Methylocaldum szegediense: one gene and its partner. The protein of the gene in region 2 interacts with the protein of the main gene of each other region in a pairwise test. Links are inferred from orthologs where the notes say so. Each region holds a gene or a part of one and is shown on either strand. Other genes may lie near its edges. The genes, in order: recA and dprA.

Region 1 (14,869 bases), 1.9 Mb from region 2 along the record:
CGTTTGATCGGTAAAGGCACGATTCTGGATCTGCTCAGCACGATCACGGACTTGCAGATTACCAGAAGCCGCTACGCTAACCCGCTAACCCTGCTGCCCGGTAATGTTTTGATCCAGCAAAAACTAGATGAGTTCCTGCGCAATCGAGAGGATTTCACCGTCGCGTATTGCGATATCGATTATTTCAAAGCCTATAACGACGTCTACGGCTATATGCGCGGGGACGAACTCATCCGACTCGTCGGCCGTTTGCTGACGGAAATCTCGGACCCCGATCTGGATTTTGTAGGGCATATTGGCGGTGACGATTTCATCGTGCTGTTCCGAAGCGGCGATTGGCGGGAACGATGCCGGCAACTCCTACAAACCTTCGAAACCCTTGCGCCGGACTTTTATACCGCAAAAGACCGGCAAATCGGTGGAATAGAAGTCTGCGATCGGTACGGTGAGAAGCGGTATTTCCCTTTCGTCGCTCTTTCCATCGGAATTTTCCCGGTAGCCGCGAGCCAGAACGGCTTGACCAAGGAATATATTGCCGAGCGAGCTTCAATGGCCAAAGGGAAGGCCAAGGGATACTGTGGAAACGCGATGCACGTCGAAGATACCGAGGACGACCAAGTGGTCGGCTTAAGCTCTCACCTGGAAGGAAGCGCCACTCAGTCCAAGCTATTCATGCATTGACCGGTCGAAGCCATCCGGCCGGATGGGAAATTTCACTATCCACCTTTTTTCAACATATCCGCCGCGAGCTGCGCGAGCTTGGCCGGGCCGTTCGCATCGCCCAAGTCATCCCTAATTCGCCGGAGTGATTGCCGCATCGCTTCGGCATAATCACGATCCCGAAGGATTCTCGCGATTTCGCCGGCGATATTGTCCGCGGTCGCGTCGTGCTGGATAAATTCGCGGACCACATGGCGGCCCGCCAAGATATTCGGCAATCCGATATACGGAATCCGCACCAAAACCCGCCCAAGCCAGTAACTAATGGGTGTCAACCGATAAACAATGACCATCGGTACGCCCAAGAGCGCCACTTCGAGCGTCGCGGTTCCAGAAACCGTAATCACGGCGTCGCAGCACTGCAACGCATCATAATCCTGGCCTTCCGTCACGCGGATCGGAACATCGCTTCGTGCGAGATGGCTTTGCAACAGTTCAGCTGAGATCGACGGCGCCCGAAACAGAAGAAATTGCGCTTCCGCAAACTCATGGGAGAGGCGTCCGGCGGCACCCAGAATGACAGGCAGAAGCCGATTGATCTCGTTGATCCGGCTGCCCGGCAACAGGCCGATGACCGGGCCTTCAACGGAAAGCCCAAATCTTTCCATCGCTTCGGCGCGTCCGATGGACGGCTTCACTTTTCCCGCCAAGGGATGACCGACATAGGTCACCGGTACGTTGTATGCTTCGTAAAAAGGCACTTCGAACGGGAAAATCACCGCCATGTGATCGACGATCCGGCCGTAGGTCTTCACGCGCCCAGGACGCCAGGCCCAAACCTGCGGACTCACGTAGAACAGGACCTTGACACCACCTTTCTTCGCCTTCCGGGCCAGACGGAAGTTGAACTCCTTGTAGTCGACACAGATTAGAAGATCCGGTTTCTCCTCGCATGCGATACGCTGCATCAACCGAAGTGCACGACGTATCTCACCGTAATGCCTGATCACCTCGGTAAGTCCGATCACGGCGAGATGTGTGGAATCGTAACGGATCTCGATTCCTGCCTCACGCATTCTGGCACCGCCCATGCCTATACCGCGAAGGTTCGGAATCAGTTGTTTCAATTCCCGGAATAGATTGGCGGCGTGGAGATCGCCCGAAGCTTCTCCTGCGCTCAGCATAACGAGGGGCGACTGATCAGCCATTCAAAGCCGCACGGATGACCGACACGATGCGACGGATGTCAGCGTCCTGGAGTTCGGGATAAATAGGCAGGGACAGGCAACTCGCGGCAACCGCTTCTGTAACCGGCAGGTTCAGCCCCGCACACTCGTCGGCAAATACCTTTTGCCGATGGAGCGGAACCGGATAATAGATCGCGCAGGCGATGCCGGCGTTCTGCAGCGCCTGCATGATAGTGTCCCGTTGGTCGGTCAAGATCGTGTACTGGTGGTAAACATGTACGCCCACGCCGTCTTCGTAAGGCGTGGTCACAGGCAGATCCGCTAGCAACTCGGAATACAGATGGGCAACACGGCGCCGATTCAGATTGAAATCGTCGATTCGCTTCAGCTTGATGCGCAGAATCGCCGCCTGTAATTCGTCGAGCCGGCTGTTGTAACCGATCACGTCGTGGTAGTAACGCACCTCGGACCCGTGATTTCGCAACATTTTGATCTTTGCGGCAATATCATCATCGTTGGTGGTAACCAAACCGCCATCGCCATAGCAGCCGAGATTCTTGCTTGGAAAAAAGCTAAATCCTGCGCTAACGCCAAAGCTGCCGGTCTGCCGCCCGCCGATGGACGCGCCGAAAGATTGGGCACAATCTTCAACCATCTTGAGCGCATGTTTTTCACAGACCGCGGCAATCCTCGACATATCCGCCGGCTGCCCGAACAAATGTACCGGCATGACCGCAGCGGTCTTTTCCGTGATCGCTGCTTCGATAGCATTGGGATCGATATTGAAGGTTTTAGGGTCAATATCCACGAACACCGGCTTTGCACCCACATACCGAATCGCTTCGGCGGTAGCGATGAAGGTAAAAGGCGTCGTGATCACTTCGTCCCCTTGACCGATGCCGGCCGCCAAAAGTGCAAGATGCAGGGCGTCGGTTCCCGAAGCGACACCGATCGCATGCTTGACCCCCAGATAAGCCGCCGCTTCCTCTTCGAACGCCTTAACGTTCGGTCCCAGGACAAAAGCGCAACTGTCCAATACCTGGCTCAAGCTTTGATCGATTTCGTCCTTGAGTTGCAGGTATTGGGCTTTCAAGTCAACCATGGGGATCATGAGTTTTATCTCTCTATCTAGGCGTTGTCATGGCGGCCGTTCTTGGGATTCGTACCCCGGCGACCGCAGTGCCGAAGGGGGCAGCACCACCGTTAACGCATGAAGGTTTAGGCGTTGAGCAGCCGGGTAATCTCGGTAGCGGTTGCCAGGGCACGTCGCCCCGCATGGCCGGATATCAAAGGCTCACGGCGGTTGCGAATACAGGCGACAAAATGCTTGATTTCCTCCATCAGAGCGTCGCCGTTCTCGAACACCGACTCCTCGCTAACGATCTCCGGTATGCCCGGAAACATCTCGCCCTCGCCTTTGCGATGGCGGGTCAATACTCGATTCTGGAAATCGACCGAAATATAGGCTTTGGGCATGAACAGGCGCATCTTGCGCTCGACTTTCTGGCTGACTCGGCTCGCCGTGACATTGGCCACGCTGCCGTTCTTGAACGAGATGCGTGCGTTGGCGATATCGATGTCTCCGGTCAACACCGGCACGCCTTTGGCATCTATACGGTCTACTTCACAATCGACCAGATCCAGAATGATATCGATGTCGTGGATCATGAGGTCCAACACCACGCTGACATCATTGGCGCGTGGCTTGAATGGCGCCAAACGGTGCGACTCGATGAAAATCGGCTTGTCCTCCGTCAAATCAAGCGCCAGCAGAGCCGCATTGAAGCGTTCCAGATGTCCCACCATGAGAGTGAGGCATTTTTCTTCGGCGATGCGGACGAGCTCGTCGGCCTCCGCTACTGTTACCGTGATCGGTTTTTCCACCAAGACATGCGCGCCAGCTATCAAAAAGTCCTTAGCCACTTGGTGGTGCAAACTGGTCGGCACTACGATGCTCACAGCATCGACGCGACCGAGTAGTTCCCGATAATCGGTCAAGGCCTGGCAAGCTGTCTTCTCCGCTACGGTCTGAGCGGTCGCTGGGTCGGTATCGACGACGGCGACCAACTCGCAATCGGGAAGTGCGGCATACTTTTCCGCGTGGAATTTCCCTAAATAACCGACGCCGACCACGGCGCATTTCAGTGCACTCATGACGCTATTCTTTGGCTGATAAAACAGACGCCCCGACCAGTCGAACCATCAATCGTCGCCGCGGGAAGGTAGCTCGATAAAGCCTAGGGTTCCATGGCGCCTCGACTCTTCCGCTAGCCAGCGCCGAAGATAAACGAGTTCCGGCGTATCCGGCAGGTCGTCGAGGCTCATCTTGTTTCGCAAGCGACGGTAGGCAGCCGAAACCGCCTTGAGACGACCTCCGTCGATCCCCGCGCGCCGTAGCCCCACCAGGTTGATCCGATAATGCTTGCCTGGTCTTCCTCCGACCATGGTAAAAGGAATCACGTCCTTATTGATGCCCGCAAGTCCCTGCAAGATTGCGTAACTGCCGATACGGCAGAACTGGTGAACCATGACCCCGCCGCCGAAAAAGACACGATCTCCAACCTGTACATGACCGCCTAGCGTAGCGCCACTAGCGAAGATATTATGGTCGCCCAGACAGCAATCGTGGGCCACATGACTGTTATTCATCAGATAGTTGTTCGCACCGATCCGTGTAGCACTGCCCTTCTGAGTTGCCCGGCTCACGGTCACACCTTCGCGGAATACGTTGCCGTCACCAATCTCCACGTAAGTTGCCGTAAGAGGATCGAAGCTCAAATCCTGTGGCAGGCCGCCAATGACAGCCTGCGGAAAGACATGGTTGTTCTTGCCCATTCGGACGAATGAATGGATGACCGCATGAGCCTCGATCCGGCAACCGTCCCCGATTTCGGCACCACTTTCGATCACGGCGTAAGGGCCGACTGATACGCGAGCCCCCAATCTGGCATCAGAAGCGACGCACGCCGTAGGATGAATACTCAGAGTCATAAATCCTCGGTTAAGCTCAGAATGGTTTCACCCGCGCGGATGACAGCGGGCATGGAGGTCCTTCAAGCGCTCCTGCGCCACGTGAGTATAAATCTGGGTGCTCGATAAATCGCTGTGCCCCAGCAGGAGTTGAACCACCCGAAGATCCGCGCCGTGATTCAACAAATGCGTGGCAAAGGCGTGTCTCAAGGTATGCGGCGACAACGGCTTGCGGATTCCGGCGAGAAAGGCATACCGCTTGATGAGGTGCCAGAACGCCTGACGGGTCATACCCGCTCCGCGATCCGTGACGAACAGATACTCGCTGCGCCGCCCTCTTAAAATAGCTAGCCGCGCGGTCTTAAGGTAACGATTCACCCAATCCTCAGCCTCTTCCCCAATCGGAACCAAGCGATCCTTGCTTCCTTTACCCACCACGCGAACAACACCTTGACGGAGATTCAGTTGTCCGAGCTTGAGCCCGACTAATTCGCTCACTCGAAGCCCGGTAGCATAAAGCACCTCCAACATAGCGCGGTCACGGCAGCCCAAAGGCTCATCACTATTGGGAGCCGCCAACAGCGCTTCCACATCCTTTTCTGTCAACGTCTTTGGCAGAGTACGACCAATCCGGGGCGCCTCTATGGACGCAGTCGGATCTCTATCCACGCTTCCTTCACGAAGCGCGAACAGATAAAACTTACGCAGGCTTGATAATAATCTGGCGCTGCTCCGCTCGCTTGCCTTTTGACGATATTTGAGTGCCAAATAGCCCTCTATCTCGCCCGTGTCGGCTTCGCAAAGCGCCTTTTGATGGGTATTGCTCAACCAAACGGCAAATAGGGAGATATCGCTGCAGTATGCTTTCTGCGTGTTCTCGCTTAATCCTTCTTCTACCCACAAGGCATTTACAAAACGCCGGATCAGGTCAGCGTCAGAATCAGCAACACGCAGTTCATTCAAGCCCATGGCCTTCACGCTTTACGAGCGGCAGCTTCTTGCAAAGTGCTCCCTAATTAGTTTCCCCCAAGACAAGAAACGGGCAGCGAACGCTGCCCGTATCGATCATCGTATCAGTCGCAGCGGCGATCCTTCGCCCCTATCAAATTTTTTCTTTAATTCTAGCTGCCTTGCCAGCACGAGTACGGAGGTAATAAAGCTTCGCGCGACGAACGTCACCGCGACGTTTGACCTGAATTTCTTGGACTTGTGGGCTGTAGGTCAGGAAAACCCTTTCCACGCCTTCGCCATGAGATATTTTGCGGACCGTGAAAGCGGAGTTATATCCCCTGTTCCGCTTCGCGATAACTACACCTTCGAAGGCTTGCAAGCGCTCGCGATTTCCTTCCTTTACCTTCACCTGCACGACCACAGTGTCTCCTGGACCGAAATCCGGGACCGTTTTCCTGCTCATCCATTCGCGCTCGAGTTGTTGAATAATGTGACTGGACATTGCGATTCCCCTTAATTCGTTCCGGCGTAAAATTCGTGTTTAAACTCTTCCAGCAGGCTCCGCTGCTCCGCATCGAGCTCCAGCTTAGCCAATAAATCCGGCCTTCTTAACCATGTTCGACCAAGGGACTGTTTCAGGCGCCAACGTCTGATCGCGCCGTGATCCCCGCTTTGCAAAACCTGCGGTACTCGTCGACCATCAACCACTTCCGGCCGTGTGTAATGGGGGCAGTCCAACAACCCCGCCATATGGGAATCCTGAACGGCCGAATCCGCATGCCCTAAAACGCCGGGCAACAGCCTGACCACCGCATCGAACATCACCAGCACCGCAAGCTCGCCGCCACTCAACACGTAATCGCCTATCGACCATTCTTCATCGATTTCCAACTCGATTAGCCGCTCATCGACTCCCTCGTAGCGTCCGGCAACGAGAATCAGTCTCGGACATCGAGCAAGGCGCACGACGACATCTTGCGTCAACAAACCACCCTGCGGGCTTAAATAAATCGTCTTCGCAGGCAGGTCCGAATCGGCTCTTGCCGCGCGAATGGCGCTGCGCAGCGGCTCCACTTTCATGACCATCCCCGGTCCACCGCCATAGGGGCGATCATCGACCGTCCGATGTCGGTCCGGTGCCCAATCGCGTGGATTCCAGAGCTTGAGGTCAACTATCCCTTGCTCAATCGCCCTCCCCGTCACACCATATCTGGCAGCGCTATCAACCATTTCAGGGAACAGGGTGACGACATCGAAACGCATTGATCGACGGCTTTAGAAATCAGGATCCCAATCCACGATCAGGACCCCCTGATTCAAGTCGACACTCTTGACGAACTCTCCAACCACGAACGGTATCAAGCGCTCCCGTTCGCCTTGCACCACCATAACGTCATTTGCACCGGTTTCCATCATGCTGACCACAGTACCCAAGCTGCGACCAGATGTTTCCCGAACCTCGAGCCCAATCAAATCAGCCCAGTAATATTCACCCGGCTTCGTAGGTTCGAATTGACTTCTATCGACGAAGATCTTCAGACCAGACAGCTGCAGAGCCTGGTCTCGGGTATCCACACCCTCCAAGCAGACTACCATCCAATTACCGTGACGACGACCGGAAACGACTTTGAATTCCTTTCGAGCCGCCTCGTTCCCGATTAACCAAGGCGAATAACCCACTATATTGTCAGGCGGTTCCGTATAGGAGCGGACCTTTACCCATCCCCGGACGCCAAACGCGCCCGCCACTTCGCCCGCGATAATCTGCCGGCCCACTGTGGCGAACGTATATCGCCGCGACGCCTCTATTCGGTAGTCGTGCCTGCTTTCCTGCGGAATTCTTTGATCAACGAATGAACCCGCTCGCTTGTCTTGGCGCCCTGACTCAACCAATACTGAATCCGAGCATCATCCAAACGCAGTCTTTCTTCTTTCCCGGAAGCAATGGGATTAAAGAACCCGACCCGCTCAATGTGGCGGCCATCTCGTTTACATCTGCTGTCAGCGACGACAACGTGGTAAAACGGACGCTTTTTTGCGCCAGCACGGGCAAGACGAATCGTGACCATTAAAATTCCTCTTAGGATGCAAGAACAACCAGAAAAAACAGGCTATTATACCGAAAAACCCGCACCTGTTAAGACCCTCTAACCGACAGATAGACATGCCGCAATGTAAGCCAGTGCAGCAGATCAGCGTCGTTAAGGGTTAATTTGGAGACGGAATGCAGACCCGAACGTCTTTCGCGCGTTCGCCACCCAAAGTCTTCTAAACCTTAGTGGAATGGCGGAGAGAGAGGGATTCGAACCCTCGATAGAGCTTTTGGCCCTATACTCCCTTAGCAGGGGAGCGCCTTCAGCCTCTCGGCCATCTCTCCGAAGCTAACGAGATTATAACCGACCTATTCCGTGTGCTCAGCTGTTTTTTCTGACGATTGAGCCTGCTGCTCCCGCTTTATACGCTCATAGATCTCTTCCCGATGCACAGAAACTTCCTTGGGCGCGTTTACACCGATGCGAACCTGATTACCCTTCACCCCTAACACGGTAACCGTTACATCATCCCCGATCATCAGAGTCTCACCGACTCTACGAGTCAATATCAGCATAAATCCTTCCTTTCCGGTCGCTTGTGACCTACCTAAGATGGTGCTGCTCACGCAACACCAAGCCAACCAACACAAACGGTTAAGCGATATATTATATCAGGTTTTTTTATGTTTATAATGAAAATTTAATCTCAAGCCGCTTCCGACGACTGGTCAAGATTAAACGCTTCGTGCAAGCTGCGAACCGCAAGTTCCAAATATTTTTCATTTAAAACCACGGAAATTTTGATTTCAGACGTCGAAATCATTTGGATGTTGATGCCCTCTCTTGCGAGAGCTTCGAACATCTTGCTCGCGATACCGGCGTGTGAACGCATGCCGACGCCAACCAAAGACACCTTTACGATCTTGTCGTCACCCGCAACTTCGCGCGCTCCGAGCTCCGCACATGTGCTACGCAGAATTTCCAAGGCTTTTCTATAGTCGTTGCGGTGCACAGTAAACGTGAAATCGGTCGTGCCGTCCTGAGCAATATTTTGGACTATCATATCGACCTCGATATTCGCATCGGCAATCGGACCGAGAATCTTGTAGGCAATGCCCGGACGATCGGGGACGCCCAAAATCGTCAGCTTTGCTTCGTCTCGATTGAACGCGATGCCGGAAATCAGCGGCTTTTCCACGTTTTCTTCCTCATAGCTGATCAACGTGCCGGGGCCTTCAGTAAAACTTGAAAGCACCCGCAGCGGAACATTGTACTTACCGGCGAACTCCACAGACCGAATTTGCAACACTTTCGATCCCAAACTCGCCATTTCCAACATTTCTTCGAACGTAATCCGGTCCAGCCGACGAGCGTTCGGTTCGACGCGCGGGTCCGTAGTATAAACACCATCTACATCGGTATAGATCAAACACTCATCAGCTTTGAGCGCGGCAGCCAAAGCCACAGCCGTAGTATCCGATCCGCCCCGGCCAAGAGTGGTGATGTCACCATCCTCGGTGATCCCCTGAAAACCGGCCACAACTACTACCTTGTCCCGCGCGAGATCATTTGCGATACGGTTGGTATCGATATTCAAGATACGCGCTTTGTTATATGATCGGTCGGTCAGGATTTTAACTTGTCCGCCTGTATACGAACACGCAGGCACGCCCTTCTCATGCAGCGCCATACACAAAAGCGCTATCGTAATCTGCTCACCTGTAGCCAGCAAAACATCCAATTCTCGCGGGTCCGGGTTCGCCTGAATTTCCTGAGCCAACGCTATTAGACGATTGGTTTCTCCGCTCATAGCGGATACAACAACGACAATACTGTCGCCTCGTTCTCGAGCTTTCACAATGTTATCGGCGACATGTCGGATTCGTTCTGTACTGCCTACCGACGTGCCGCCATATTTATGTACGTATAAGGCCATTTCTATTTAGTTCTTATAACTTCTCGTGTTCACGCGGTATGGCGCCGCACCCAATCCGGCACACTTTTCAGCGCCGCATCCAGCATCGCCGGATTAGTCCCTCCTGCTTGGGCCATGTCGGCCCGGCCGCCGCCTTTTCCACCCACCTGAACGGCCACAGCATTAACCAAATCGCCCGCTTTGATTCGAGCGGTCTGATCTTTGGTCACGCCGGCAATTAAGGTTACTTTATTCTCTTTAACCGATCCCAGCACGATCGCCGCACTACCCAGCTTATTCCTGAGCTGATCGACCATATCCCTGAGTTCTTTGGGATCGCTTTCATCCACCTTTGCCGCGAGAACTTTCACCCCATCGATCGATATCGCACGAGAAGCCAGATCGTCTCCAGTGACACTCGCCAGCTTACCTTTCAGTCGCTCCAATTCCTTCTCTAACGAACGGTTTCTTTCAAGAAGCTGGTTCACTTTCTCATCCAAAGCATCCCGCCCAACCTTCATTCTCTCGCTGAGGGATTGCAGGATCCTATCGTTCTTCTCTACCCATTGGACAGCGGCTTCCCCAGTCAAGGCTTCAATTCTCCGAACCCCAGCCGCAACCCCCGTTTCGCTTACGATTTTGAACAACCCGATATCACCAGCGCGCTGGACATGAATTCCACCACACAATTCGGTCGAAAAATCGCCGATTCGAAGGACACGCACGAAATCGCCGTACTTCTCGCCGAACAAAGCCATCGCACCTGCTTTGATAGCCTCGTCCTTCGGCATCATTTCGGCCGAAACGGCATTGTTTGCCCGAATCTGCTCGTTCACCAGGCGTTCGATAGCCTCAAGCTGATCTGCGGTCACTGGCGCAAAATGAGAAAAATCGAAGCGGAGGCGGTCAGGAGCGACCAGTGATCCCTTCTGTATCACGTGCTCCCCAAGAACTTTCCTCAATGCAGAGTGGAGCAAGTGGGTCGCGGAGTGATTACGTGCTATTGCGTTCCGTGCCGCGACATCAACCGTCGCTTCACAATCCAGACCGCGCTTGAACGTTCCTTTCGATACCCGCCCGATATGGAGAATCAAATCGCCGACTTTCTTCTGTGTGTCCAACACTTCGAACAGATTTTCCCCGGCACGGATAGTGCCTCGATCACCGACTTGTCCGCCCGACTCGGCGTAGAACGGCGTTCTTTCTAAGATCAAAATACCTTCTTCGCCAGCTGTTAGCAGCTCTACAGGTTTGCCGTCCTGCAACACCGCTGCAACGCGCGTCTCCTCACGCGAATTCGTGTAACCCGTAAAATCGCAGCGTATGTCGAGATGTACGTCGTGGGAGTAATCAACTCCGAAATGGCTGGCCGCGCGTGCGCGCTCCCTTTGCTCCTCCATCGCTCTCTCGAAACCTTCCATGTCCAGTACCAAGCCATGTTCACGGGCGAAATCAGCCGTCAGGTCGACCGGAAAACCATAGGTGTCATAAAGCAGAAACACCGTGTCGCCAGGAATCGTCTTGCCGCTCATTCCCTTGAGATGAGTCTCAAGAACTTTCATTCCTTGCTCCAAGGTTTCGGCAAAACGCTCTTCTTCCTTCTTTAAAACCTGCTCCACCATCGGCCGAGCCGCAACCAACTCCGGGTAGGCATCGCCCATCTGAGCACACAGCGGTGCGACCAAACGGTAAAAAAAGGTATCTCGCACCCCGAGTTTGTAGCCGTGCCGAATCGCTCTTCGGATAATGCGGCGCAGTACGTATCCGCGCCCTTCGTTGGACGGCAGTACGCCATCTGTAATCAGGAAAGCGCACGAGCGAATATGATCGGCCAACACTCTCAACGAGCTGTTGTCGGTGTTCTCGACTTGCGCGATATCCGCTGCAGCCTTGAGCAGCGCCCTAAAGAGGTCGATATCATAATTGCTGTGTACACCTTGAACGACGGCAGCGATGCGCTCCAATCCCATACCCGTATCGACCGATGGTTTGGGCAAGGGGCTTAATGTTCCGTCTGAAGCACGATCGTACTGCATGAAGACGAGATTCCAGATCTCGATATATCGATCGCCATCCGCGTCAGGCGACCCCGGAGGACCCCCAGGAATCCCTTCGCCGTGATCGTAGAAAATCTCTGTACATGGTCCACAAGGCCCGGTGTCTCCCATGCTCCAGAAATTATCTTTCGAACCGATACGCGCAAAGCGTGCCGGATCGACCCCTATCTCTTTCAGCCAGATCGACTCGGCTTCTTTGTCCTGGTCGAAAACGGTAACCCAGAGCCGTTCCGTCGGCAGTTTCAAAACCCCCGTCAAAAATTCCCAGGCGTAATGGATTGCTTCGCGTTTGAAATAGTCGCCAAAGCTAAAATTCCCCAGCATCTCAAAAAACGTATGGTGGCGCGCGGTGTACCCTACGTTTTCCAAGTCATTGTGCTTGCCGCCAGCCCGAACGCAACGCTGCGCCGAAGCAGCACGTACATATGGACGTTTTTCCCGCCCCAAAAACACATCTTTGAATTGAACCATACCCGCGTTCGTGAACAGCAGAGTAGGATCATCGGCCGGAATCAACGAACTGGAGGGAACGATCGTGTGCTGCCGTTCCTCAAAAAACTTCAGAAAAAGTGAACGCAGTTCTGCGCTGGTCATTTCGCTACTACCGATGGTTTCGTTCTTCTTTTTGGGGCTTATTTGCTTTCAGGCTGTCTTAAGCACTTGAACAAACGTCGGATTTGCTCTGCGTCGAAACCGCGCCTCCGAAGGAAACGCTCCCTGGCGGCACGTTCCTCTATCGAACCCGGAACGGTTTCGCCATATTTTTTGACATAAGTCTTTCGAATCAGCTCATCCCAATCTCGGTCGTTTTCCAACGCTTGATTCACGTCGATGCCGTGTTGTCGCAACTCCTGTCTGATACGGTATGCGCCGTACCCTTTTTCAACGCGACTGTGAGTGAACACCTCGGCGAAACGCCCGTCGCTCTGCAAGCCCTGAGAAGCCAGTTCGGCAATGACTTGCTCCACTACGGTCTCCGAATATCCTTTGCGACAAAGCTTCTGCCTGAGCTCCATGCTACTGTGCTCACGGCGCGACAGATAACGCAGGGCCGCGGATTTTACTGCCCGCAGGGAATCCGAATTATCGCTCAGGCTTCAACCCCCTCGAATGGATCGGATGCAGTGACAGCCCCCGCCACAGCGATATTAGCGAAAGCCTTTTCACGGATCTTGGACTCGATGCTTTCCGCTAGTTCGGGATGCTCTTTCAGGAAATTGCGAGCGTTATCCTTCCCTTGACCAATACGTTCAGATCCGAGGCTGTACCAGGAACCTGATTTCTGCAGAATTCCGTAGGCAACGCCCAAATCGACCAATTCGCCCTCATGGGAAACGCCCTCGCCGTAAAGAATCTCGAAATCGGCATTCTTGAAGGGAGGTGCTACTTTGTTCTTCACAACTTTGACACGGGTCTCATTGCCGACGACCTCGTCGCCGTTCTTGATCGCCCCCAAGCGGCGAATATCAAGACGAACCGAAGCGTAAAACTTAAGCGCGTTGCCACCTGTCGTAGTTTCCGGATTGCCAAACATGACTCCGATCTTCATACGAATCTGGTTGATGAAGATCACCAAGGTGTTTGAGCGCTTGATATTGGCCGTCAATTTCCGCAGGGCTTGCGACATCAATCGCGCCTGAAGCCCGACATGGGAATCACCCATTTCGCCTTCGATTTCCGCTTTTGGCGTCAAGGCCGCCACTGAGTCGATCACGACCACGTCGACGCTACCCGACCGAACCAACATATCGGCGATTTCCAACGCCTGCTCGCCGGTATCCGGCTGCGAAACCAGCAAATCATCCAGATTGACGCCGATCTTTTCCGCGTAAACAGGATCCAACGCATGCTCGGCGTCGACGAACGCCGCTACCCCGCCCTTCTTTTGAGCCTGGGCGATGACTTCGAGTGTCAGAGTCGTTTTGCCGGACGATTCGGGACCGTAGATTTCAACGATACGCCCTCGCGGCAAGCCCCCGCAGCCCAATGCAATATCGAGCGATAGGGAACCTGTGGGAATGACGTCGAGGTCGCGCATTGCGGGGACATCGCCCATCCGCATCACAGCCCCTTTACCAAACTGCTTTTCGATTTGAGAAAGCGCCGCGCTCAGCGCTTTCCTTTTGTTTTCGTCCATTAGCTTGATACTGACTAAACTCTTGTAAATAATTGTTTAATTATCTCACAGACAAGTCATCGGGAATAGCCTGAAAACCCGATAGATTCCAGTTATTGCGTACCCGATACTGAGAGCCCATACGACTGAGATGGGACTCGATCAGACAAAATGAACCCTCGCTCCAACGAATAGGATCGTCGAGAACGCCTGATGAGATACGGCCAGGACGCGCTCTCCTGGCAAGAGTCAGATGCGCTCGATACGGCCTATTCTCCACGACAAACCCGGCTTGCTTGAGCTCGGCCGTTAAACCGCTCGCGAGATTCGCAAGCGCCGCCGGCGTACTTGACGGCGACAGCCAAACAATTTCCCTTTTTGGCCAGAAATCGATTCGGTCCAGTGTAAGCTCAAACGATTGGCCATCGATACCGTCACCAATCCGACAAACCAGTGGCAACTGATCTTCGTTTACTGCCCCTAGAAAAGCCAACGTAATATGAAAATTTTCGGGCTCCACCCATCGGGCTGTAGTCGTTTGCTTCAGCGTCTCGACAAATTGCGCTAACGAAGCGCGGACCGCCTCATCCGGCCAAAGCGCAAAAAACAAACGAAGCGTTTTAATCCCGACAGACATCAAGAATACCTTGAAGCGCGACTTCCACAGCTTGCCGCCTGACCTGACGCCGATCACCTCCGAACTGCCTGCGTTGCACGCGACATACGCCATCGCGCCGCCGCCAGGCAAACCAGACGGTACCTACCGGCTTGTCGGGCGTGCCACCGGTCGGTCCGGCGATTCCACTGACGGCCACCGAGATATCCGCTGCACTGTAATCCAAGACGCCCGCTGCCATGGCAAGAACCGTTTCGCCGCTGACCGCACCGTGAATCTGGATAGTCTCGCCCGGTACACCCAACAATTCACACTTCGCCTGATTGCTGTAAGTAACGAATCCTCGATCAAACCAGGCGGAACT
Region 2 (15,027 bases):
ATCGAGTTTCTCAAGCAAAAACGGGTGACCACGGTGTGGGTGGGCGGATTGGCGCTCGATTACTGCGTCAAGACGACAGCGTTACAGCTGCGTCGGGGCGGTTTCGATGTCGTCGTGAACCTCGCCGCTTGCCGAGCCGTGGACAAAGCCCGTTGTACCGCAACACTCGATGCGTTTGCTGAGGCAGGGATAGCCATCGTCAATTGCGCCTCAGAATTGTCTCGCGTTTGAGAAGAAAACTATGAAAAAAACCGCCTCGAATAACCCACCGTCATTGAAAGCGCGTGTCGACCAATATCTTCGCATGGTTCCCGAGAGCCCGGATGCGGAGATGCACGCTTCCGTCCACGAGTTCTATGCCGAGCACGGACGCCTGCCGGTGGTGACCTCGCTTCTGGAGGATGATCTCTACAAGATCACTATGCAGCAGGCGCTGCTCCATCATTGCCCCGGTGCGGAAGCGGAATATCGGTTCGTCTGTAGGACCCCAGACGTCGATCTGCGCCCCTTGATTCCGGACATCGAGCTGGAGCTCGAACACCTTTGCCGTTTGCGCTATACCGAGGCGGAACTCGACTATCTTAGGACCCTGCGCTACATCAAGCCGGATTTTGTCCACTTCCTGCGCCTTTACCAGCTGCACCGTCCTTTCGTCGAGGTGCGCGCGGGCGACGAGCAGCTCGAGATCCGCATACAGGGGCCGCAAGTCCACGTCATGCGTTTCGAGATTTTCCTGATGTCGATCGTCAACGAACTGTACTTCCTGGCCTTCGATACGCCCGAAACGCGTGCCGAAGGACTGCGTCGCCTGAACGAGAAGATCGACCTCATTCGGAAGGAGACCGGGACTCGAAGCGGTTTTCAACTGAGCGATTTCGGGACACGTCGACGCTTCAGTCGGCAATGGCAGCATATCGTCGTGCGGACGCTGAAAGAGCGGCTCCCGCGGGTCTTCGCCGGGACCAGCAACATCGCCTGCGCCAAGGCTTACGGTGTGACGCCGATCGGGACCATGGCCCACGAGTATCTGCAAACCTTCCAGGCACTCGGCTATCGTCTGGTCGACAGCCAGAAGGCGGCGTTCGAGTGCTGGAACAAGGAGTACGACGGGGATTTAGGCATCGCGCTCACCGACGTCATCAATCTCGAGGCCTTCAAGCGCGATTTCGGCTTGAAGTTCTGCAAGCTCTTCGATGGGGTCCGTCACGATTCCGGCGATCCCTATCGCTGGGCGGACGAAATCATCCGCCACTTCAAGCGCCACCGCGTCGATCCCAGCCAGAAAACGCTGGTGTTCAGTGACGGACTGACCGTTCCCAAGGCCATCGATCTGTTCCGTTACGTCGGCTGTCGTGCGCGCACGGGGTTCGGAATCGGTACCAACCTGACCAACGACCTCGGACCGAGCCCCCTCAATATCGTCATCAAGGTGGTGCGGGTGAACGGTCAGCCGGTTGCGAAGATCAGCGATTCTCCGGGCAAGACCGTCTGCGAGGATGCCGCTTATGTCGCTTATCTGAAGCAAGTCTTCGGTGTCGAGGAGCAGGCCGCATGACACGCTTGACGCTTTGCCTAGCGCAACTCAATTTCACGGTCGGGGGCCTGGCCGGCAACGCCGACAAGATGATAGAGGTGATCCAAAACGCCGGGAATCAGGCCGATCTCATCGTGTTCAGCGAACTCGGCCTGACCGGCTACTACCCCATGGACCTCCTGGACTTGCCGTATTTCGTCGACGCCCAAGAGGCTCATCTCGCGCGTATCGCGGCTGCAACCAAGGGAATGCGCGCGGCGGCGGTCGTCGGTTTCGTCGACCGCAATCCGCTGCGTACCGGTAAGGCCTTGCACAACAGCCTTGCGGTGTTCGAGGACGGACGGGAAGTCTTCAAGTATCACAAGCAGCTTCTGCCGACATATGCCGTGTTCGACGAAGATCGGCATTTCGAACCCGGTACCCGCGACGGCATTTACCCCTTCCGTGGCCTCAATCTCGCGTTCGCCATCTGCGAGGATCTGTGGAACGATCTCGGGGTCGAGGGGCGTGTGGAATACGCGGTCGATCCCGTGAAGGCACTGGCCGCGGCCGGTGCGCACGTCGTGGTCAGCATCAACGCGTCCCCGAGTCACGTCGGTAAAGTGCTCGAACGCGAGGCGGTGTTCCGTCGCTTCGCCGATTGGAAGCTGCCTCTGGTGTACGTCAACCAGGTCGGTGGAAACGATGAAATCCAGTACGACGGCAACAGCTTCGCTCAGAACGCCGAAGCTAGCGTCGTATGCCGCCTACCGGCGTTCGGTGAAGGGCTGGGGTATGTAGATGTCGTGCCGGTCGGTGATGGACGTTTCGATGTTCTTGGCCGTGATTCGACTGTGCCGCCTCCCGCGCCAACCTGCGGCTCCGGCTTCTTCAAGGCACAAATCATCCAAGGACTCCGCGACTACGCCCGGAAATGTGGATTCGGCAAAGTGGTTGTGGGCAGCTCCGGCGGAATCGATTCCGCGGTTACCCTGGCGCTCGCCGCCGAAGCGCTCGGCCCCCAAAACGTCGTCGCCATTACCATGCCTAGCCGGCACAGTTCCGAAGGCAGCGTGACGGATTCCGAAGCGCTCTGTGAGGCACTGGGAGTGCCGCTTCTCTACCGTGCGATCGAACCCGACTATGCGCTCGCCTGCGCTGAATTCGAGCGTGCTTTCGGAACGCCGCCCAGTGGGCTGACCCGCGAAAACATGCAGGCCCGAATTCGAGGCCGTATCTTGATGGAATACGCCAATCACTTCGGACATTTGTTGCTGACCACGGGCAACAAATCCGAAATGAGCGTCGGTTATGCCACGTTGTACGGCGATATGTCGGGCGGCCTCAATCTCATCGGCGATTTGTGGAAAACGGAAGTCTACGCCCTCGCGGAACACATCAACGCCGAGGCGGGCCGCGATATCATTCCGCGCGCCATCATCGAAAAGGCGCCCAGCGCGGAGCTCGCCGACGGGCAGCGCGACGAGGATAGCCTGCCGCCGTATCCCGTACTCGATGCGTTGCTCAAATTGATACTGGAGCCCGATTTACTGTCTGCCGACGAACGAGTCGAAGCCCTGGCTCTGGCCAATAAGGCCAGCCGGGACGTCCAACAAAAAGTCATACGCATGGTCAAGAACGCCGAATTCAAGCGCTGGCAGGCCCCGCCCATCATTCGCGTTCACCGAAGGGCTTTTGGATTCGGCCGGCGCATGCCCCTGGCGCAACGCTTTGTGCCCAACGTAGCGGATATCGTGAGGAATAACGGATGAAGACGAATGAATGTCCCGTAGGTGCGCGTGTGATTTCCGAGGAATGCCTGCACCAAGGCTTCCTCGGCCTCTCGCGGGTGACGATCGAGCAACCCCGCTTCGACGGCGGCCGCCAAACCGTAATCCGGGAGGTGGTCAAGCGGCGACCTGTCGTTGTCGTGCATACGTTCGACCCCGCAAAGCAGCTCGTACTGCTGGCGCGTCAGTTTCGGCCGGGGGCGTTTTTGGTGGGAGACCAGCGGCCCTTTCTGTGGGAGGCGCCGGCCGGGCTGATGGACGAAGGCGAGTTGCCCTTACAAGCCGCCGCTCGGGAACTCTTCGAGGAGACCGGGCTCCAGGCAAAATCGTTAGAGCTTGCCTTGACGGTTTACAGTTCGCCGGGAGCGTGCACGGAAATGATTCACCATCTGATCGCCATCGTGGACCTGGATGAGGGGCGTTGTTGGCGTGGCGGCGTGCCGGAGGAGCATGAGGACATCGAACTGGCGACAGTCACCCTCGACGATGCCGTTAGCATGCTTCGAAATGGCGAGATTCGTTCCGAACACACTGCGGTCGGGCTGCTTTATCTGATATCGAAGAGAGCGTCGGCATTAGGGGAGGGGATGTCGAGTGAAGGCTTCGGCAGTAACAGGCAGGATTGACGCCTTTATCAGGAGCGCCGCTGAGGCGAACGATGGAATTGGACAGGCGGAATAGCGCGTTTTCCAATTGCTGATTCGCTTAGAGCATGCCGCAGTACGCCTCCAAGACTGGAAGCACAACCTCACCCGGGACGCGACGCCGCGCGAGCACAAGGTGAAGGAACCGCGCTGGCGGCTAGCGGTCTGACCCGCAGGGCTATCGCATGACATCGGAAAAACCCCTCACCGATCTGTCCGTCCTGGACCTGGAAGGGTGCACGATCGGGAATCCCTATGTCGAGCACCTCACCGATTAGAGCGTAAAGAACGGCGTGGACCGCTATTTCCTGCGCTGGCGGGAAAACCCCCACCGGCACCATTAACAGTTTTCCGTGCTGGTCGCCGATCTGACCCTGCACCGGACCCCGGGTCCCCGGCGGACGAACTCGTCACGCGCTTCCGCGGCCGCGAGGGACTTCCGGTTCCGGTCGTCGAAATAGCGACCTGATTTCGGACAAAGTGGATAGCTACGACCCACAGCCACTCGTAGCGATATTGCGCTTAGCCCGGATATTTCATCATGAGGAGGGTCGGCACAGCGTTGAAACCCGCATAAAATCAGGTTGCGAAACAGATTGTGTGGGGAGCTGTGCCGATGCCAAATTGTAGCGCTGATGAGATGACATTTGGACGCCTGGGACGGCGGGTCATCGAAGCCAATTTCCGGGGTGGAGCGATCAGTTCCGATGGCGGACTCGTGCTCTTGCGGCAGCTGGATCGACGCCTTGGCTTATCGAAGGCGGTAGCGCAGGCGTTGAACGATCCGAGGGCTCCGAACCGCATCACACATGCCCTGCAAGACCTGGTCGCCCAACGGCTTTAGGGTCTGTGTTGCGGCTATGAGGACCTCAATGATCATGACCGGCTGCGGCACGATCCGCTGCTGCAAACGGCGGTGGGCAAGGTGACGGCTCTGGCCAGCAGCCCGACGTTCTCACGCCTGGAAACCCGTGCCAGCCGTGCCGATGTGGTGGCCTTGAATCGGGTGCTGGTTGAGCAGTTCATCGCGTCCCAGCCTCAAACACCGCGCGAGCTGATCCTCGACATCGACGCCTCCGATGTGCCGCTGCACGGGCATCAGGAACTCGCCCCATTTCACGGCGACTACGATCAGTATTGCTATCTGCCGCTGTATGTCTTTTGTGGTCAAGCGCTCCTGATCTGTCTTTTGCGGCCCAGCCGGATCGATGGGGCGAAGCATTCGGCGGCGGTGATCAAACTGTTGGTGACACGCTTACGGCAGGCGTGGCCGAAGGTTCGCATCATCGTCCGGGGCGATTCCGGCTTCTGCCGGCAGAGGCTCTTGCGTTGGTGCGAACGCCATGCTGTTGGCTATGTGATCGGTGTGGTGCGCAATGCGCGCTTGCACAAGGCCGTCGCGGCTTGGGAAGACGAGCTCAAAGCCGCCTTTGCCGAAACCGGTCTCAAGCAGCGCCGCATTCACGAATTCCGCTACGCGGCCGACTCCTGGAATATCGAACGGCGCATCATCACCTGCTTGGAGTTTGGCAGCCAAGGCGCCAATCCAAGGTTCGTGGTGACGAATCTTGAAGGGAACGCCGACGCCCTCTACGATCCGCTCTACTGTCAGCGCGGAGAAGCCGACCCATTCGATAGGATCGAATGGGAGCGGAAGCCCCGAAGGGGTGAGCCGTAGGGAGGCGGCGAACAAAATCGGATCAAGGAAACACAACTGGACCTCTTCGGCACCCGCGCCAGTGGCCATAATTTTCTCGCCAACGCGCTGCGCCTGCTGTGGGCTGCCCTCGCGTATACGCTGATGCAGCGGCTGCGCGAGATCGCGCTCGCCGGTACCGAGCTGGCGCGGGCAACCGCCGCGACGATTCGGGTGAACCTCCTTAAGATCGGCGCTTCGGTGGTGCGCAATACGCGCCGCATTCCTATCCTCTTCGCCTCGCATCATCCCCAGCGTGAGACCTTTCTCGTCGCCGCCCGTATCCTCGCCACCTGACCCGGTCCGAGTGCGGTCCCCGGCACGATGACAAACAATGGGGTAAGGGGGACTTGCGTCGATTGTTCAGAAATCCCTTCGTTTTTGCCCGATCGCCTTCCCTAGTCGCATGCCGTTGACCCAACCGCCCCATTACTCCTGCCCGCGAAAAGAGCTGATGAAATATCCGGGCTAATCCGACGTTGGTCTCTCCAAGAGGCCAGTATCCGGCCCTGAAATCGCCCGGATTGCAGTCCCGGCCGTTTTTTGACTCCGTCTCTACTCGCAGCCGATCGAAAAACCCGATCTGCCTGGCGACAGTAAGGAACCAACGCTTTCTCTCCTATCGTACACGCGGACGATTCGACCCCACCCGCCGATCGCTCGCGCCGTGCCTACTGGACGTTGACGGCCTTGTATGGCTAGCGGATAAGCCCGAGGCGTTCGCCCAGTGGCTCGCCGCGGCTCAGGGCGATATCCCGCAAGCCGGAATCATCGGGGAAATCCATGACAAGGCCGACAGCCGCTCGGTGGTCGTGAATTTCGGGTCGGGGCGAAGTTACGCCAGCTGCAGGGTATGGAAGGGCGTGGGGATTTTCTTGCCGGAGCGCCGGGACAGACGCGCAAGCTGAAACACGCTTCCACAGTAGCTTATCTGACACGGCTCTTGATCCATGGGTATGTCATGCTGGCTATCTCTGATGAGGACGGTTTTCCGGTCGAAGAAATGGGCCTCGTGACGTACGAGGACGACACTATGGTCTCGCTTTGCGCCTGTGCTGTGGGCGCCGTAGAGACGGCACCGGGCGAGTGCGGAAACCACGCGGTCATTCTCGATGACACATGCCAAAGCGCAAACAACGAAAACGGGATCAAGACGGCGTCTTCGAGCGTCCGGACTCGCCGTTCTGGCGGTGCACCTACACCGACGCTAACGGCCGAACGGTTCGGTGCTCTACTCAAGTTCGACGCGAAGACGATCCGTGAAAGGAGAGAGTGAAGGCGATCCGAGCAAGCTGGGCTGTAGAAATCGCGGGAGAGAAGCCCAGCGGGCCAAAGCCGAAAAAGAAGGGCCCGACGTTCGACGGTTTGATGGTTCTGTACCTCGACGGCCCTAGCGTGGAAAAGCGAAGCCACGAACGAGACCTTCGAATTACGGACTGGCTATATGCTCACCTGTTCCCGGGCTCAGTGCGGGATGCAGTAGCCGTACTGGATGCGAACGCGGTTTTACGCTGCCGAGAATGCCGTGTGAGGGTGCGGAATAAGACTTTGATTTAAATGGTCGGGGTGAGAGGATTCGAACCTCCGACTCCTGCCTCCCGAAAGCAGTGCTCTACCAGGCTGAGCTACACCCCGAATAGTGGACTTTAATAGCTTCGTTCGACCGATAAGTGGGCTAATCGAACGAGGGCGTCTTTATATTCCGATGCGGGAAGAACGCTGAGCAGTTCGACCGCTTTGTCTGCTTCTTCCCTAGCGCGCCGTGCAGTGTACGCGATTGCGTCGGTAGATTCAACGATTTCGTAAACTTCGCGGAATGCATCACGATCGCCGTTCTCGATGGCGTTGCGGAGTACTGCGGCTTGGGCCGCGTTGCCGTGCTCAATGGCATAGATCAGGGGCAACGTCGGCTTGCCTTCGGCTAAGTCGTCGCCCAGATTTTTCCCGAGTTCTTCGGGATTGGCCATGTAATCCAAGGCATCGTCAATTAGTTGAAAGGCAATTCCGAGGTGAAGGCCGTAGTCCTTCAGCGCCAGTTCGATCGGTTCCGAAGCGCCTGTCAATACGGTCGCGAGTTGCGCCGCAGCGCTGAACAGAATTGCGGTTTTACGGGAGATGACTTCGAGATACTTGTGTTCGGTTGTCGCGGGGTTGTTGCAATTGAGTAGCTGTAATACCTCGCCTTCGGCGATCGCCGTAGTGGTGCGGGAAAGAATCTCCATGACGCGGAGGTTCCGCACACTCACCATGAGTTCGAACGAGCGCGAGTATAGATAATCCCCCACTAAGACACTGGCCGCGTTTCCCCAGAGCGCGTTAACGGTATTTCGTCCTCGGCGGAGGGTCGATTCGTCGACGACATCGTCGTGGAGCAAGGTCGCCGTGTGAATGAACTCGATAACCGCCGCGAGGGTAATGTGTTGCTGTCCTCGATACTGCAGGGCTTTGGCGACCAGCAGCAACAGCATCGGCCTGAGGCGTTTGCCGCCGCTGTTTACGATATACCGGCCGATCTGATTGATGAGTAGCACATCGGAGCTGAGCTCGCGAAGAATGAGCCGATCTACAGCCGCAGTTTCCTCTTCTACCAAACAGCGGATACTCGCGAAGGCTGTTTTTGGATCTTGTGAAGCTGTCGGCGTGATCTGTGACGAAGTCGATATGGTCATTAAGTATGAAGTCGCTCTCGCTGCGGCGGTGTCCTGCAAAATGGTGGAATGCTATGGATGAGAACTCGGTGTGTCAAGTTAAAAACGTCCGGATTGTTGGAAGCCAATACCTGTCCAGGGTTATAGCGTCTGATCCGTACGGTTTCAACGAAGCTTGGTGACGGCTGAAAGAGACAGGGGGCGACTACAGAAGAGTCTGATGAGGTTCGAAAACACGTATACATGTCGGAAAAAGGGAGGCGACGCGGTCTTTGGAAGGCCGTGAGCGGGCGTTCCGCCGATACCTCGACTGCTACGGGGAAGTGGGTCTCCAAGGATTGAACGACCAACGGTTAGTTGGTGGGACGAGGTTTGATCGTAAGGTAACGAAGCGGTTGCGCGTCGAGATAATTCCGCGGTCTACTCGCCCGAAACATGAGGCGTTTCGAGTGTGCCTTGGCTACCTCCTAGGCTCGCTTACTGAAGGTACTGGTGCTGACGGATATCACCGCCGTGAATGACGCAACCCGGCGACCGGAGGGGTTCCATCGGACGGTCTTCGATCGGGAAATCGGCCACACGGCGCGGTAAGTCGGTTCGGCCTTCGTCCGCTTCCTGCGTGGTTTCCAAGACCAGGTTTTGCGCGAGCAGCGTTAACGCGCAGTAGGAAAGACAACGATATCCGTTTCTTGGGGCCGTCTTGCGGCTTCCAGTTGACCGCCACCGTCGCCACTACGTCAAAGCCCAAGGTGTGCGTCTACTGTTACGTGGACGGCGGCTTGGCGGTAATGCGAGGCTCGCGCAGTTCGGTTACCTATGGTAGCAATGGCCATTGCCTTGAATCGGACCTGAAGGCCGCGGCCGGACTCCGATCCACGGCGGCAACAGTGGCTGCGCACCCCCAAAAACGAGACCAATCGATTGTTGACGACAGCGATATATCCGGATTCGGGGTTAGATGTTAAGGAAGCTCTGAACAAGAGGATTCGGGTCAAGCCCCTTCGATTGTGTTCATAAGAGACTTGGACAAGCGTGTCCTCATGCCGTCGAAGGGTGTATGTCTTGAGCTTTGTCGAAAGCCTCAGGACAGGACTGGCGAAGGATTTAAAACCCCATTTCGCTCCCTCTGGATCATCCATCGCTACCCAGGGTTTGTGGATAAAGCTAAGCCCAGAAGAAAAAGGCTCATCCAAAGGTTTCTTAACGTATCCGAACGCCGGTGGATGCGTCGTAGATCATGGTGGGACCGCCCAGTCCACCGAGTCGCCCGGGGACGACCAATACCTGGTCGGTCGAAAAGTAACGCCGAACCGCGGTCGGGGTGCGGGCAGGCGGGCGGCCGCTTTTGTTAGCGCTGGTCGATACGATGGGCCCACCGAAAGCGCGGCACAGGGCGGCGGCATCCCGGTGTGCCGTGACGCGAACCGCTAGGCTTGCGTGTTCGCCTCGCAGCCATTTCGGAACCCATCCGGCCGCAGGGACGATCCAGGTGACGGGGCCCGGCCAGGTGGCCAAGATTCTGCTCTGCATCGCGTCGTTGGGGATGTCGAGATAAGACTCGATTTGGTCGAATTCGGCGGCAATGAGGATCAGTCCTTTTGTCGTGGGGCGTTCTTTCAGCGCCAGCAGGCGCAACACCGCCTCTCGGTCTAGAGGATTACACCCGAGCCCGTACACACCCTCGGTAGGATAAGCGACGATGCCGCCGCGACGGAGATGGGTCGCCGCGAGCCTCAGGCGAAATCGCGAAGGCATCGCTTTGCGGGCTCGCAGGTAACAGGTAAAAGCTAGGTTGCAGCTTCGGCCAGCGGCTCGCCTTCATAAGGCGAGACATAACCGCATTCCTTACGGGGGCAGACTTTCTCGGTGCCGCGCCGCTTGGTGACTTTCAGTGTCAAGATAGGCCAGCCGCAATTTGGGCAAGGCTCGGCAATGGGCGGGTTCCAGACCGCGTAGCTGCAACTCGGGTAAGTATTGCAGGAGAAGAACAACTTCCCGAAGCGCGATTTGCGTTTGATCAATTGGCCCTTCTTGCATTCCGGACAATGTACCCCGGTTTCCTCGGGCTTTTCGAGCGGCTCGATGTGCTTACACTTAGGATAATTGCTGCAGCCTATGAACTTCCCGAACCGACCGGTCTTGATTACCAGCGGCGAGGAACATTCCGGGCAGACCCTTCCTTCCACGACTTCCGACGCGGCGGGCATAGCATCCCCGTTGATGTTGCGGGTGTATTTGCACTCTGGGTAGTTGGTGCACCCTATGAAGCGACCGTTACGTCCCAGGCGTATGGAAAGTCGTCCGCCGCACTCGGGGCAGGTCTCATCGAGCAATTCGTGCGTGACGTCCGCGCGTTTCAGGCTTTCATCCTTGGCATCGATCAGCGACTTGAACGGATACCAGAACTCCCGCATCAGAGGAATCCAACTCCTTTCGCCGCGCGAGACGGCATCGAGGTCGTCTTCCAAATTGGCAGTGAAGTTGTAATCGACGTACTGGGTGAAATGTTCGGTCAGAAACTTGTTGACGATGCGTCCTACATCCGTCGGGCGAAAACGCTTGTTTTCCAAGACGACGTAACGTCGCTGCTGGAGAGTCGAGATAATGGTCGCATAGGTCGACGGTCGGCCTATGCCGTATTCCTCCAATGCCTTGACCAGGCTCGCTTCGGTGTACCGCGGCGGCGGTTCGGTGAAATGCTGATCGGTGACGATATCGAGCAAATCGACCGACTGGCCTTCTTTTAGCCCAGGGAGAAAACTTTCATCGTCTTCGCTCGGAACATCGTCCTTACCCTCGAGATAGACGCTCATGAAGCCCGGGTTCACGACCGTCGAACCGGTCGCCCTGAAAACGCCCTTCGTGCCGCAGGACAGATCGACCGAGACGGTCTTGATGGTGGCATGGATCATTTGGCAGGCGACGGTCCGTTTCCAGATCAGATTGTAAAGTTTGTACTGATCAGCAGTGAGATAGGGTTTGACCTGTTCCGGCAGCCGAAAAGCCGAGGTCGGCCGAATCGCCTCGTGGGCTTCCTGAGCGTTCTTGCTCTTTGTCTTGTATACGGGCGGCTGCTTGGGCAGATTTTCCTCGCCGAATCGGGACGCGATCAGTTCGCGAATTTCCTGTACCGCTTCGCTGGCAAGATTGACCGAATCGGTACGCATATAGGTGATGAGACCCGTGGATTCGCCGCCCAGATCGATGCCTTCATACAGCTGCTGAGCGATCGTCATGGTGCGCTTGGTCGTGAACCCCAGCTTGCGGGCCGCCTCCTGCTGAAGAGTGGATGTAATGAACGGTGCCGCGGGATTCCTTTTGCGCTCCTTTTCTTCGATTTTTTCCACCCGGAGCTTGCCGTTCGCTGCCGCAAGCAGTTCGTTTCGGGCATGGGTCGCCTGCTCTTCGGTAACGATGCTGAATTGTTCCAGCTTGGCGCCGTTCAAGCTGATAAGCCGGGCGCGGAAGTTCTGACCTTCGGCATTGGCTTCAGCGTCGAGGGTCCAATATTCCTGGCTCTTGAAGTTCTCGATTTCGATCTCGCGCTCGACAATCATCCGGAGTGCGGGGCTTTGCACCCGTCCGGCCGACAAGCCGCGCCGAATCTTTTTCCACAGCAACGGCGAGAGTTTGAAACCGACCAGGTAATCGAGAGCGCGGCGTGCCTGCTGTGCGTTGATCAGGTCGGTGGAGAGCGTTTTGGGGTTTTGAATCGCCTCGGTAATGGCGCGCTTGGTGATCTCATGGAAGACCACGCGATGCACCGGTTTGTTATCGAGCACTTTGCGGTCTTTGAGGATCTCGTAAATGTGCCAGGAAATGGCTTCACCTTCGCGGTCGGGGTCGGTCGCGAGAAACAAGGCGTCAGCCTTCTGAGCGGCCTTGGTGATGGTTTGTACGTGCTTCTCGTTTTTCTCGATGAGCTCGTACTTCATCGCGAAATCGTGATCGGGATCAACAGCCCCTTCTTTGGGAACAAGGTCGCGGACATGGCCATAGGACGCGCAGACCTGAAAATCTCGGCCGAGATATTTTTCAATGGTCTTGGCTTTTGCTGGTGATTCAACAATGACCAGGTTTTGACTCATGGAGCTTAAGCGTGCGAACTACTTGCGTTTTTACAGAAAAGGATCCTTCGGTTTCTTCCGTGCCGAAGAAAACGGATGGCTTATCAATGCAGATAATTAGGCAGGTTTCCGTAAACGAGATTTTCCATGCGCGCGAAGGCGACTTCCTCGTTGGGTTGGCTGAATAGGACCATCAACACGATCCACTTCAGGTTTTCCAGGGAGATTGTTTCTTCCTTGAATGCCATCACACGATCTATGACCAGTTCCCGGCTCGTCGGCGTGAGAATCCCGTTTTGTTCCAGAAATAGCAGGAGGCCACGGCATTCAGTATCGAGTTTCGCCATCTCCTGCGTAGAAAAGATGCGAAATGCGGGCGAGGAAGCAGGCTTGATCGAATTTTGCTCAGCTAAAGATTCGAGCCAGTCGAAAGCTTTATTGATTTCGGTCTGGGGAAATCCGGCTTCCAAGAGCTCTGTACGAATCATGTCGGGGTCGGGTGTCAGTTCGACATCATCATCCATGTAGTTTTCGAACAGATAGATCAAAACATCGAATACGTTTTCTTTCATTGAGCGGTCTCAACTAAGGGATGGAGCAGCGGCTAGGACGTTTACTGGATCCGGAAGTACTGTCCTCCGGCGGTGGAGGCAACGTGGCCTTGCAGTTCCAACATCAAAAGCATCGACATGATGACTTCCGGTGTTTTTCCTGTGGCTGCCACTAGAGTATCCACAGAGGTTGGGTCATACGCAATATATTTCAAGAGTTCCATATAGGGCTGATCGGTTTCCGAGTCGGTTTGAAACGAAGGTTCGTAGGCTTGGACGGTTGATTGCGTCTGGAATTCCTCGACGATATCTTCGACCGTTTGGACCAGTTTTGCTCCGTTTTTTATCAACTCATTGCATCCTCGAGAGAGCGGGCTGTAAATTGAGCCCGGAACGGCAAACACTTCGCGCCCCTGCTCCGCCGCAAAGCGGGCCGTGATCAAGGATCCCGACCGAGACGTTGCCTCGACGACCACGGTACCCAGGGAGAGACCGCTGATAATGCGGTTGCGGCGCGGAAAATGTTCTGCTTTGGGACCGGTGCCGGTCGGGAACTCGGATATGAGAGCGCCGCTCCGCTCGACGATTGTCTCCGCCAATTCCTGGTGTCGACGCGGATAGACGCGATCCAGCCCGGTGGCCGCTACGGCTATGGTGATACCGTCCGCTTCGAGCGCGCCGGAATGCGCGGCAGCATCGATTCCCAATGCGAGTCCGCTGGTGATGGTGAAACCGGCGGAAACCAGACCTCTGGCGAGGTCTCGCGCGATTCGCCGGCCCGATGGTGAAGGATTTCGGCTTCCAACGACCGCGATCTGACGAGTCGATAGAGCGGAGATATCGCCCCTGACGAACACCAGCGGCGGTGGGTCGGGGATTTCGCGGAGCAGTGGTGGGTATCGGGGATCGTGCAGGATCAGGCAATCATGGCCGGAGGCGCTTAGCCAGTGGAGATCAGTTTCCACGGCTTGCCAATCTGGCCGGCAGAGATACGAGATCGTTGGTTCCTTGAGACCCAAGGCGGCCAGATCGGCAGCCTTGGTTTCGAAAAGCACCCTGGGGGAGTGAACGTGGGCAAGAATGGCACAAAACCGCCTGCTGCCGATAAGAGGCGCTCTGTGCAGAGCCAACCAGTAACGCAGTTCTTCGCGGTTTGGCGGAGAGCCCGGTGTCAAGGGTTCGCAGCGAGGTCCAAGACGTGAATCGCGCGCGTTGCTTTCATGATCAGCGCATAGCTGACGCGCTCAAACGGCCGGAAGATCATCAGCGTGCCGGCGTGTTCCGGAGGTGACATCACGGTTTCACCGGGTCTTTGGCTAACGATGTCCCGTATTGGGCGTCCTTTCTGATAGATGTCGAGGACATGGCCGGTTTCTATGCCGTCGGCAGTCCCCTTATCGATCACCACGACCTGGTATTGACCGATCTGCGAGACGCCGTCTAGGACGCCGATGATGTGAGCCTCCATGGGGCGATCGGGCGCATGTGGCTCGAACCGAAGCTGGATTTTTTCTTGCTCGACCGGCAGGAGCCGGTCGCCAATGATTGCTTCGCGCTCGCCGCGGGTCAACAGTAGCGTCGCTGGATCACCGGCGCGTTCCAGTTGGCTGTCGGCCACGTAAACCGCTTCGTAACCGAGAATGTCTCCGGTGACGGCGTCCCTGTATGGCGTGCCCGGTCGAAACACGGTGAATGCCTGGGTTGTTCCTTCCTCGATGGCGCGCACGTATACCCGGTCTCCATTTCCGCCGACGATATGCTCGTCGACGAAGTCCACGATGTATGGTGCTTCTCTCAATTCGCGTTCACTGACCACGCGAGGTCGAGATAGGAATTGGCGAATCGCGTCCATCGGGATGACGGGTATGGCTCGCTCGATAGGGCTGACTCGGACTTCCGGGCTCAGACGAACCTCGGACGGCGTCTCGACTTGCAGGCGCGGCTCGCCGTTCACGTAACTCAGGGCAATCACGTCGCCAGGATAAATCAGATGGGGGTTCTGGATGTGCGGGTTGTTGTGCCAAATCTCCGGCCATTGCCACGGCTTGCTCAGGAATCTGCCAGAAATGTCCCAGAGCGTGTCGCCCCGCACTACAGTGTAACGGTCGGGATGATCGG

Evidence for each region.
Region 1: the proteins of dprA (region 2) and recA interact in binary tests that used the Bacillus subtilis proteins (3 or more experiments, as listed by UniProt). The link is inferred for Methylocaldum szegediense from one-to-one orthologs.

The regions. Positions count from the first base shown.
Region 1 is NZ_OX458333.1:3,519,169-3,534,037, reverse strand. Bases 11,888-14,728 are described here. They hold recA (recombinase RecA), read right to left. Parts: upstream 13,911-14,728; coding sequence 12,864-13,910; downstream 11,888-12,863. Other genes in these bases: QEN43_RS15210 (CinA family protein), read right to left, coding at 14,510-14,728; thpR (RNA 2',3'-cyclic phosphodiesterase), read right to left, coding at 13,951-14,583; QEN43_RS15225 (regulatory protein RecX), read right to left, coding at 12,406-12,822; alaS (alanine--tRNA ligase), read right to left, coding at 11,888-12,367. In the rest of the region: QEN43_RS15295 (GGDEF domain-containing protein), read left to right, coding at 1-681; lpxB (lipid-A-disaccharide synthase), read right to left, coding at 717-1,868; QEN43_RS15285 (DegT/DnrJ/EryC1/StrS family aminotransferase), read right to left, coding at 1,861-2,958; QEN43_RS15280 (Gfo/Idh/MocA family protein), read right to left, coding at 3,066-4,001; lpxA (acyl-ACP--UDP-N-acetylglucosamine O-acyltransferase), read right to left, coding at 4,050-4,838; site-specific tyrosine recombinase XerD, read right to left, coding at 4,866-5,786; rplS (50S ribosomal protein L19), read right to left, coding at 5,920-6,270; tRNA (guanosine(37)-N1)-methyltransferase TrmD, read right to left, coding at 6,282-7,031; ribosome maturation factor RimM, read right to left, coding at 7,044-7,544; rpsP (30S ribosomal protein S16), read right to left, coding at 7,574-7,837; carbon storage regulator CsrA, read right to left, coding at 8,170-8,376; QEN43_RS15235 (aspartate kinase), read right to left, coding at 8,508-9,737; more of alaS, read right to left, coding at 9,767-11,887; more of QEN43_RS15210, read right to left, coding at 14,729-14,869. UniProt on the Bacillus subtilis protein: Multifunctional protein involved in homologous recombination, DNA repair and competence.
Region 2 is NZ_OX458333.1:1,646,741-1,661,767, reverse strand. What follows is about bases 12,029-15,027. They hold dprA (DNA-processing protein DprA), read right to left. Parts: upstream 14,085-15,027; coding sequence 12,972-14,084; downstream 12,029-12,971. Other genes in these bases: QEN43_RS06990 (LysM peptidoglycan-binding domain-containing protein), read right to left, coding at 14,081-15,027; QEN43_RS07000 (DUF494 family protein), read right to left, coding at 12,463-12,930; topA (type I DNA topoisomerase), read right to left, coding at 12,029-12,379. Also shown: QEN43_RS07050 (nicotinamidase), read left to right, coding at 1-231; pncB (nicotinate phosphoribosyltransferase), read left to right, coding at 242-1,555; QEN43_RS07040 (NAD+ synthase), read left to right, coding at 1,552-3,285; QEN43_RS07035 (NUDIX domain-containing protein), read left to right, coding at 3,282-3,929; QEN43_RS07025 (hypothetical protein), read left to right, coding at 6,497-6,919; ispB (octaprenyl diphosphate synthase), read right to left, coding at 7,290-8,312; QEN43_RS07010 (L-threonylcarbamoyladenylate synthase), read right to left, coding at 9,492-10,046; more of topA, read right to left, coding at 10,079-12,028. UniProt on the Bacillus subtilis protein: Protein that helps load RecA onto ssDNA during transformation. Binds cooperatively to circular ssDNA, is able to bridge different segments of DNA. Favors the loading of RecA onto SsbA- or SsbB-coated ssDNA and formation of RecA-DNA filaments.